4 regions of the Ferribacterium limneticum genome follow, and region 1 is predicted to be linked to each of the others. Evidence: riboswitches for the same ligand, from Rfam matches in the RefSeq annotation. Region 1 holds a riboswitch; each other region holds the start of a gene.
What was found. Region 1 has a riboswitch for cobalamin ahead of cbpA (modified peptide precursor CbpA). Riboswitches for the same ligand answer to the same signal wherever they lie in the genome.
Positions count from the first base shown of each region.

Region 2: linked by a shared signal. The riboswitch ahead of KI617_RS19240 (TonB-dependent receptor domain-containing protein) and the one ahead of cbpA (modified peptide precursor CbpA) in region 1 are both predicted to bind cobalamin.
Region 3: linked by a shared signal. The riboswitch ahead of bluB (5,6-dimethylbenzimidazole synthase) and the one ahead of cbpA (modified peptide precursor CbpA) in region 1 are both predicted to bind cobalamin.
Region 4: linked by a shared signal. The riboswitch ahead of KI617_RS19260 (energy-coupling factor ABC transporter permease) and the one ahead of cbpA (modified peptide precursor CbpA) in region 1 are both predicted to bind cobalamin.

Region 1 covers NZ_CP075191.1:457,498-459,692, forward strand. Annotated here, with positions in the region: gene ubiD (4-hydroxy-3-polyprenylbenzoate decarboxylase) at 1-967, shown strand, start outside; cobalamin riboswitch at 1,030-1,165, shown strand; gene cbpA (modified peptide precursor CbpA) at 1,274-1,441, shown strand; gene cbpB (peptide-modifying radical SAM enzyme CbpB) at 1,438-2,195, shown strand, end outside.
Region 2 covers NZ_CP075191.1:4,009,948-4,012,142, forward strand. Annotated here, with positions in the region: gene KI617_RS19230 (cell division protein ZapA) at 1-275, opposite strand, end outside; gene KI617_RS19235 (hypothetical protein) at 277-474, opposite strand; cobalamin riboswitch at 590-796, shown strand; gene KI617_RS19240 (TonB-dependent receptor domain-containing protein) at 903-2,195, shown strand, end outside.
Region 3 covers NZ_CP075191.1:156,813-159,007, reverse strand. Annotated here, with positions in the region: gene KI617_RS00765 (cobyric acid synthase) at 1-707, opposite strand, end outside; cobalamin riboswitch at 766-961, shown strand; gene bluB (5,6-dimethylbenzimidazole synthase) at 1,003-1,749, shown strand; gene cbiB (adenosylcobinamide-phosphate synthase CbiB) at 1,746-2,195, shown strand, end outside.
Region 4 covers NZ_CP075191.1:4,014,227-4,016,421, reverse strand. Annotated here, with positions in the region: gene KI617_RS19265 (energy-coupling factor ABC transporter substrate-binding protein) at 1-367, opposite strand, end outside; gene cbiQ (cobalt ECF transporter T component CbiQ) at 1-9, opposite strand, end outside; gene KI617_RS19260 (energy-coupling factor ABC transporter permease) at 364-1,041, opposite strand; cobalamin riboswitch at 1,162-1,365, opposite strand; gene cobO (cob(I)yrinic acid a,c-diamide adenosyltransferase) at 1,392-1,982, opposite strand; gene KI617_RS19250 (ABC transporter ATP-binding protein) at 1,986-2,195, opposite strand, start outside.

The DNA of each region.
Region 1 (2,195 bases):
GCACAAGAACCGGCAGAACCTCGGCATCTACCGCCAGCAGGTGCTCGGGTCGAACAAGGTGATCATGCGCTGGCTGGCGCATCGCGGCGGGGCGCTGGATTTTCGCGAGCATCAACTGGCCAATCCGGGGCAACCGTTCCCGGTCGCCGTCGTGCTCGGCTGCGATCCGGCGACCATTCTCGGCGCCGTGACGCCGGTGCCCGATTCGTTGTCGGAATACCAGTTCGCCGGCCTGCTGCGCGGCGGCAAGACCGAGCTGACGCAATGCCTCGGCTCGACCCTGCAGGTGCCCGCCTCGGCCGAGATCGTGCTCGAAGGCGTCATTCATCCCGGCGAGGTGGCGCTCGAAGGGCCGTATGGCGACCACACCGGCTACTACAACGAGCAGGCCGAATTCCCGGTATTCACCATCGAGCGCATCACCATGCGCCGCGACCCGATCTACCACAGCACCTACACCGGCAAGCCGCCCGATGAGCCGGCCGTGCTCGGCGTCGCGCTCAACGAGGTGTTCGTACCACTGCTGCAGAAACAGTATCCGGAAATCGTCGATTTTTACCTGCCGCCGGAAGGCTGCTCATACCGGATGGCCATCGTCAGCATCAAGAAGGCTTACCCCGGCCACGCCAAGCGCATCATGTTTGGCATCTGGTCCTTCCTGCGCCAGTTCATGTACACCAAGACCATCATCGTGGTGGACGACGACATCGACATCCGCGACTGGAAGGAAGTGATCTGGGCGATGACGACGCGGATGGACGCGACGCGCGACACGACGCTGGTCGACAACACGCCGATCGACTACCTCGATTTCGCCAGCCCGGTCGCTGGCCTCGGCTCCAAGATGGGGCTGGATGCTACCAACAAGTGGCCGGGCGAAACCAGCCGCGAGTGGGGGCGGCCCATCGTGATGGATACCGACGTCAAGAAGCGTGTCGACACGATGTGGCAGGAACTAGGCCTTTAGGACGAATTGACCCGTGGCGCGGCGGCTTGAGAGAATCCGCCCTCCTATCGGCATCGAGATACGGAACACGGTGCGAATCCGTGGCGGGCCCGCCGCTGTAACCGGGGACGAAGACTGCATGGTCGCCAGACCAGCCACTTGCGGGGCATGCCGCGCAGGGAAGGCGCAGCGCTTCGGCTGATCCGGAAGCCAGAAGACGAATCGATGCCAATCAGGAGCCAAGGCAAGGGCTCCGGCTGAATGCATGCGACCAGCGTGCACTCAGCCGGGGCCCTTTTTGTTTTTTGTCTTCCCGAGGAGTGGACAATGTCCCAGATCGTTTCTCAAGTCGCATCCAATACCGTTAAAACCCAGCCGACATCCGCCCAACATGCGCAGCCGGTGGCCCCGACCATCGCTGTTCGCAAGAGCTGCAACCCGGACGGCATCGGCCTCTCGCACTACGTGCTGATGGACCGGAAGGCGGCCAAGTGAGTGCGCTAATCGCCGAGCGTGCCGCGCGCGGCACGCTGTTCCAGCCGGTCGATATCGGCCACCCGGTCTATGCCGCGGTGACCGATCCGCAGACGGCTTTCTGGGCGCTGGTCGACAAGACCCGCGTCCATGAGGCCGGCGGCGACCCGGTCCTGGTCGCCGCCTATGCAGCCAAGGCCGAACAGTTCTCGCAGGAACTGCATGCCCTGCGCTTCGGCCTGAAGCCTTCCGGTGTTTATTTGAACCCGACCGAGCGTTGCAATCTCAACTGCACCTACTGCTATCTGCCCGATACCCAGCGCAGCGGCGGCAGCCACATGCCGGTCAAGACGCTGCTTGATTCCCTGGCCAAGCTGCGCGATTACTTCCGTTCGGTGATGCCGGCTGATCGCAAGCCGCGCGCCATTTTTCACGGTGCCGAGCCGCTGATGAATGCGCCGGCCGTCTTCGAAGCCATCGATGCCTTTGCCGACGATTTCGTCTTCGGCCTGCAGACCAATGGGACGCTGCTCGACGATGCGGCACTCGACTTCCTGACTTCGCGCAATGTCAGCGTCGGCCTGTCGCTCGACGGTCCGGTCTCCGGCATTACCGATGCGACCCGGCGGACCTGGAGCGGCAAGAGCGTGCACGACAAGGTGCTGCGGGCGATGGAAAAGCTGCGCGGTTACGGCTCGTGGAGCGTCATCACGACCTGCACGACAGAGAACTTGCCCCACCTGACGCGCATGGTCGAGCTGTTCCACGCCCACGA
Region 2 (2,195 bases), 660 kb from region 1:
ATTCTACGCTTCGTTTCGGAAGTATCAACCGCTTCCGAAAACTCTTTTTGCGCAGCGCCGGCATCTCCGGAAAGGTGCTCATGGGCAATATTCAGCGCGGCCATCACGGCCACCCGCTCGGCGATAGTATTCTTGGTGCGCTGGGCAATGTCGCGCATCTTGTTGTCGACCAGATCGACCGCCGACAACAGGGCATCGCGCTCTTCAGGAGTGCAGGCGACGCGGTATTCGCGCCCCATGATCTTGACGTCGAGGAAATTCGGTTCGCCACTCATCTCAGGCATCCTCGGGAATCTTGTCCATCAGGCCTTCCAGACGCTCACGAGCCACCGTCATCGTCTGGCGAAGATGCAGCCTTTCAGCCTCGGCCGCGACCATCTGGTTTCTCAAAACCTCATTCTCGGCCCGCAACTGGTGTACCAGTGCAACGACCTGTTCGATTTTGGCTTCGAGCGTTTCGAGTTCGACATTCATGGCGCGAACTATAGAGGGGAAAACGCCGCTCGGTCAAGGACTAAGCCTTTATTCTCAAAGTGGTTTATAGAAATTTTCCGACACTTTGCTGATGCACCGCAGCATTGATGCATGTAGAATGCGCCCCGTCTCAGGTGCTGCGCACGGATTCTCCAAGCGCAGTTAAACGGGAAAGCGGTGCGTCTCAAACTAGACCATTCCGCTGCTGCCCCCGCAACGGTAAGCAAGTGCGGGCGCGTCATCAAGCCACTGGGTTTCAACCTGGGAAGGCGACGCGTCAAGACTTGCGAGCCCGGATACCGGCCTGGAACACCCATTGGAAGTGCCACGGGGTGGTGGTGCCTGTTCCCTGATCAGACCTTTCCCCATGCACTTTCTTGCCAATATTGCTCCGGCATGCGGGGACGCCTGCCGGGAAAGGAAAGTCCATGCAATCCCAATCCTGTATGAAGCCGCTCGCGGCAATTATTTCCCTTTTGTTCATTGTCGACGCCAATGCGGCTGAACGCCTCGCGGCACTCGACCCAGTCGTTGTCACGGCTTCCCGACAGGAAATGAAAGCCTCGGAAGTTCTGTCGGATATCACGGTCCTCGAACGCGAGGATTTGGAGCGGGCCGGACAATCGACCCTGGAAGAGGTGCTGGCCCGGCAACCGGGAATCGAATTCATGTCGAACGGTAGCAATGGTGCGACGACCAGCCTGTACTTCCGCGGCACCAACAGCAAGCATGTCCTGTTGCTGATCGACGGCATGCGTGTCGGCTCGGTCACGGCTGGCGATGTCAGCTGGTCGCGCCTTCCGCTGGCTCAGGTCGAGCGTGTGGAAATTGTTCGTGGCCCGGCCTCGTCGCTTTACGGCGCCGATGCGCTCGGTGGAGTGGTCCAGGTATTCACCCGGCAGAGCGAAGGTCCCGCCCGCTTCTTTGGCGAGGCTGGCGCAGGAAGCTACGATACCTATTCCACTTCCGGCGGTGTCAGCGGCAGCCAGGATGGCTGGCGCTATGCGCTGAATGCCAGCACCTATCGGACACGGGGTTTCAACTCCAAGCTGCGCACGACCGGCAAGGACAACGATCGGGACGGTTTCGAAAACAACAGTGTCTCCGGCCGTATCGCCTATGAGTTTGCCAAGGGCCATGAGGCAGGTGCCCAGGTGTTTTACAGCGACGGCGAAAGCAAATACGACGCAGGCAAGGACGACCGCAATCAGCTCACAGTTTCCAGCTTCAACACCTTCCTGCGCAACCGGATCACCCAGCAGTGGACGAGCACACTAACCGTCGGCCAAAGCGTGGACGACTCCCGCAATACAGGGACCTATAACACCAGTTACAAGACCGAGCAGACGCAGTATGCCTGGCAGAACGATGTGAAGACCGGGATCGGCACCTTCCTGCTCGGCGCCGAGCGACTCGACCAGACGGTCAGCGCGACGACAGCCTATCAACTCACCTCACGCACCAACGACTCTGCCCAGATTGGCTGGCTGGGCAACTACCAGGCCCACCGCCTGCAATTGAATGCCCGCTACGACGACAACTCGCAGTTCGGCGACAAGGCAACCGGCTCGGCGGCCTACGGCTACAAGTTCGACAAGAATTGGCGGGCCAATGTCAGCTATGGCACGGCCTTCCGGGCGCCTTCTTTCAACGATCTGTACTGGCCTTTCGCCGATTACGGCGCCTGGGGAACCTATCAGGGCAACCCCAATCTCCAGCCG
Region 3 (2,195 bases), 300 kb from region 1:
TCTGCATCAAGCATCAGGCCATGCAGATAGGGCAGGACGCCCAGAACCGGCTTGCCAGTGCGCTCTTCCAGCCAGGTCAGACCCGATTCAAGCAAGGCAATATCGCCGCGAAAACGGTTGATGACAAAACCCTTGACCCGGTTCTGCTCGGAGGGTGACAGTAATTCCAGCGTGCCAACCAGATGGGCAAAGACACCGCCACGGTCGATGTCGGCGACGATGATCACCGGGCAATCGACCGCCTCGGCAAAGCCCATGTTGGCAATGTCGCGGTCGCGCAGGTTGATCTCGGCCGGCGAACCGGCGCCTTCGACCACCACGCATTCGTATTCAGCAGTCAGCCGCGCCCAGGATTCCAGCACCGCCCCCATCGCCCGTGGTTTGTAGGCGTGATAGGCCTTGGCATCGAGATCAATCGCCACCTTGCCGTGGATGATGACCTGCGCCTTCTTGTCGGTGGTCGGTTTGAGCAAGACCGGATTGAAGTCGGTATGCGGCAGAAGCCCGCAGGCCAGTGCCTGCAAGGCCTGCGCCCGGCCAATCTCGCCGCCATCCACCGTCACGGCAGAATTCAGCGCCATGTTCTGCGGCTTGAACGGCGCCACCCGCACGCCCCGCCGCTTCAGGATGCGGCACAGCGCTGCGACCAGCGTCGATTTACCGGCATCGGAGGTAGTGCCTTGGACCATCAGGGAATAACAGGGCATGGCGAGCATATGTGAAAAAAGTCGGTAATTATGGCACCATCGGGGCCGCCCAATTTGATTTGGGCGAGTGTCTCCGGGTGCCGTTCAGCCTGCTGAACGGAGAATCGGGAAGGCGGTGCAATTCCGCCACGTGCCCAACGCTGTGAGGAGGACGGGCGATGCAAGAAGCCACTGGCAGAGGGGAAACCCGGCCGGGAAGGCGCATCGTTCGGTTGAATCCAAGTCAGAAGACCGGCCGGGAGACGAAATTAGGCTGCATGGACAGGCAGCCATCGTTTTTCCACAAGGGGAATTCATGGAAAACCAGATTGACCATTCTTTTTCAGACGCCGAGCGCGCCGCCGTCTATCGCAGCATCTTCAATCGCCGCGATGTGCGCGGCCAGTTCCTGCCCGATCGGGTACCGGACGAGGTGCTCGCCCGCGTCATGCTCGCCGCCCACCATGCGCCATCGGTCGGTTTCATGCAGCCGTGGAACTTCCTGCTCGTCCGCTCGCCCGAGGTCAAGCAGCGGGTCCGCGACATCTTCGCCAAGGCCCATGCCGAAGCGGCCATGATGTTCCCCGAGGGCAAGCGGGAAATCTACAGCCAGCTCAAGCTCGAAGGCATCGTCGAATCGCCGATCAACCTGTGCATCACCTGCGACCGCGAGCGAACCGGCCCGGTCGTCGTCGGCCGCACCCACATCAAGACAATGGATCTCTACTCCAGTGTCTGTGCCGTGCAAAACCTGTGGCTGGCCGCCCGTGCCGAAGGGCTGGGCGTCGGCTGGGTAAGCATCTTCAACCAGCCTGAACTGCAGCAGGCGCTGGGCATGCCGACCGACATCGTGCCAATCGCCTACCTGTGCATCGGCTACGTCAGCCACTTCCACGACAAGCCGGAACTGGAAAAGGCTGGCTGGCTGCCCCGCCTGCCGATTGCCGACCTGCTCTATTACGACCAGTGGGGCCAGGCTGATGTGACACGCCAGGAATCGCTGACCAACACAGTCGCCGCCATGCAGGACGACATCCAGCAGCGGGGCATCTTTCCGAAATGATGCTCGATGGCGCACTCGCCATGCCGGCCGCCGCCCTGGCGGCCGTGCTGCTCGACCGCCTGCTCGGCGAAGCGCGCCATTTCCACCCGCTGGTCGGTTTCGGCAACCTGGCCGCCGCTGTCGAGAAACGTCTGAACAACCGCCGCCTAGTGCCAGGGCTGTTCGCCTGGGCGCTGGTCGTCCTGCCCTTTGTCGCACTGGCTTGGCTGTTGCGCCCCTACGCCCCCTTCGCCGTCGATGTGGCTCTCCTCTACTTCGCGCTCGGTGCGCAGAGCCTGTGCGAGCATGCGGAAGCCATCGCGAAACCCTTGCAGGACGGGCATCTTGACGAGGCACGACAGCGCGTCAGCTGGATTGTCTCCCGTGACACATCGACGCTGGACGAATCCGGCATCGCCAAGGCGGGCGTCGAGTCGGTACTGGAAAATGGCAACGATGCCATCTTC
Region 4 (2,195 bases), 660 kb from region 1:
AATCAGCACGGTGATCCTTGCCGGCCTCGGCGGCCCGGCGTTCGGCCTCCTTGAGCAGCCGTTCGCGGGTCACGACCGAACCCAGCCAGTAGCCGATCACCCCGGCACCGAGGGCCGCCTGCAGCGCGAAAAGCAGCGAGGCGATTTCGCCGCTGGCCGGTTCGAGCAGCGGGGCGAACCATGGCTGGTAGTTCGGGGCGATCTGCACGATGGCCTGCTGCGCCTGCGCATCGGCCCCGCCAAAGGTTGCTGCGGGCTGACCATCCGGTCCAGCGGCCGTACCGATGCCGAGGTGTGGCACCAGCCAAAGCGGCAGGGCGGTGAGCAACACGACGGCGGCGATCAGCAGCCAGTTCTGCTTCTTCATGGCCGTGCTCCGCGCCCCGCGAACAGCGGCAGGTGGCGCAGTTCCTCGGCATTGAAGCGGGTCAGGGCATTGACCACCAGCACGGTGAGCAGGCCTTCGCTGATCGCCAGCGGCAACTGGGTGACGGCGAAGATGGCGCCGAACTTGAGCAGCGAGGCGGTGAAGCCGCCGGACGGGTCGGGGAAAGCCCAGGCCAGCTGCAGGCTGGTCGTCAGGTAGGTGGCCAGGTCACCCAGGCAGGCGGCGGCAAAAACGGCGGCGGTGAGGGATAACCCCAGGCCACGGGCCAGGCGGAAAACACCATAGGCCGCGCAGGGGCCGACGATGGCCATCGAAAACAGGTTGGCGCCGAGCGTGGTCAGCCCGCCGTGGGCGAGCAGCAAGGCCTGGAAGAGCAGCACGACGAGACCGACCGGCACCATGGCCAGCGGCCCGAAGAGCAGGGTGCCGAGGCCGACGCCGGTCGGATGCGAGCAACTGCCGGTGACCGAGGGCAGCTTGAGCGCGGAAAGGACGAAGGAAAAAGCAGCGGCGACGCCGAGCAGCATGCGCTGTTCCGGCTGCTCGCGCAGCTGGCGACGGACCGAACGAATGCCGAGGGCGACAAATGGCGCCGACGCGACAGTCCAGCCGAGCGCATGCTCGACCGGCAGGAAACCTTCCATGATGTGCATGCGAACCTCCCGACGACTGCACAAAAAACAGGCACCAAGGCGGGGGGAGTTTGGGCGGGATTGCCGGCATGCAAAAAAAGCGGCAGATCGACACGAGCCTTCCCGTCACCCCGGGGAATGGTGCTACGAATTTTTCGGGCCGGTCTTCTGGCTCGCCATCGTCCTTCCCCGCGCCTTCCCGTGCGAACACAGTGGCGGATGCGGAGTCGTCAGGCTTACAGCAGCGGGGGCTGCGCCGGAATGGTCGCGTTTGCGAGGTCACCGGCTTCCCGTTTCACCCTTGCTTGCAAAACAAGCGCGGGCACCCGAAAAAATTTGATTCTAATGAATAACTATGACGTTGGCTATGTTCAGAACTCCAATCCCGGCATGGCCTTGATGCCGCTCTGGAAGGCGTGTTTCTCCATGCCGATGTCGCTGACCGTATCGGCGGCATCGCGCAGGGCCTGCGGGGCGGCGCGGCCGGTGATGATCACGTGCTGCATCCGGGGGCGGGAGAGCAGCTTGGCGATGACGGTGTCGAGATCCAGCCAGCCATACTTGAAGGCGTAGGTCATTTCGTCGAGGACGACGAGGCCGATGGCTGGATCGCTCAAATGACCGCAGGCGATGTCCCAGGCGGCCTGCGCGGCCTTGGCGTCGCGGTCCTTGTCCTGGGTTTCCCAGGTGAAGCCCTCGCCGCCGACATGCCATTGCACGTTGGCCTGCTGGCGGAAGAAGGCTTCCTCACCCGTATCCGAGCGGCCTTTGACGAACTGCACGACGCCAACCTTCAGGCCGTGGCCAAGGGCGCGGGCGACGACGCCGAAAGCCGCGCTCGACTTGCCCTTGCCGTTGCCGGTGTTGATCACCAGCACGCCGCGTTCCTCTTGTGCCGCCTCGATCTTGCTGTCGATGACGGCCTTCTTTTTCTGCATGCGTTCTTCGTGCGTGATGCTCATTGTCTATTCCGGAATAAAGCAGCGATGGCCGCGGTCTTCGATTTGTCGCAGGCCATAGCCGTAAAGGTCGGACAGCGTTTCGGCCGTCAGGATGTCGTCGACCGGCGCAATCTCGGTGCGGCCGTCGCCGAAAACGAGTAGCGCCCGGTCACAGAAGCGGTGGGCCAGGGCCGGGTCGTGCAGCACCATGATGACGCCGGCGCCGCAGTCGCG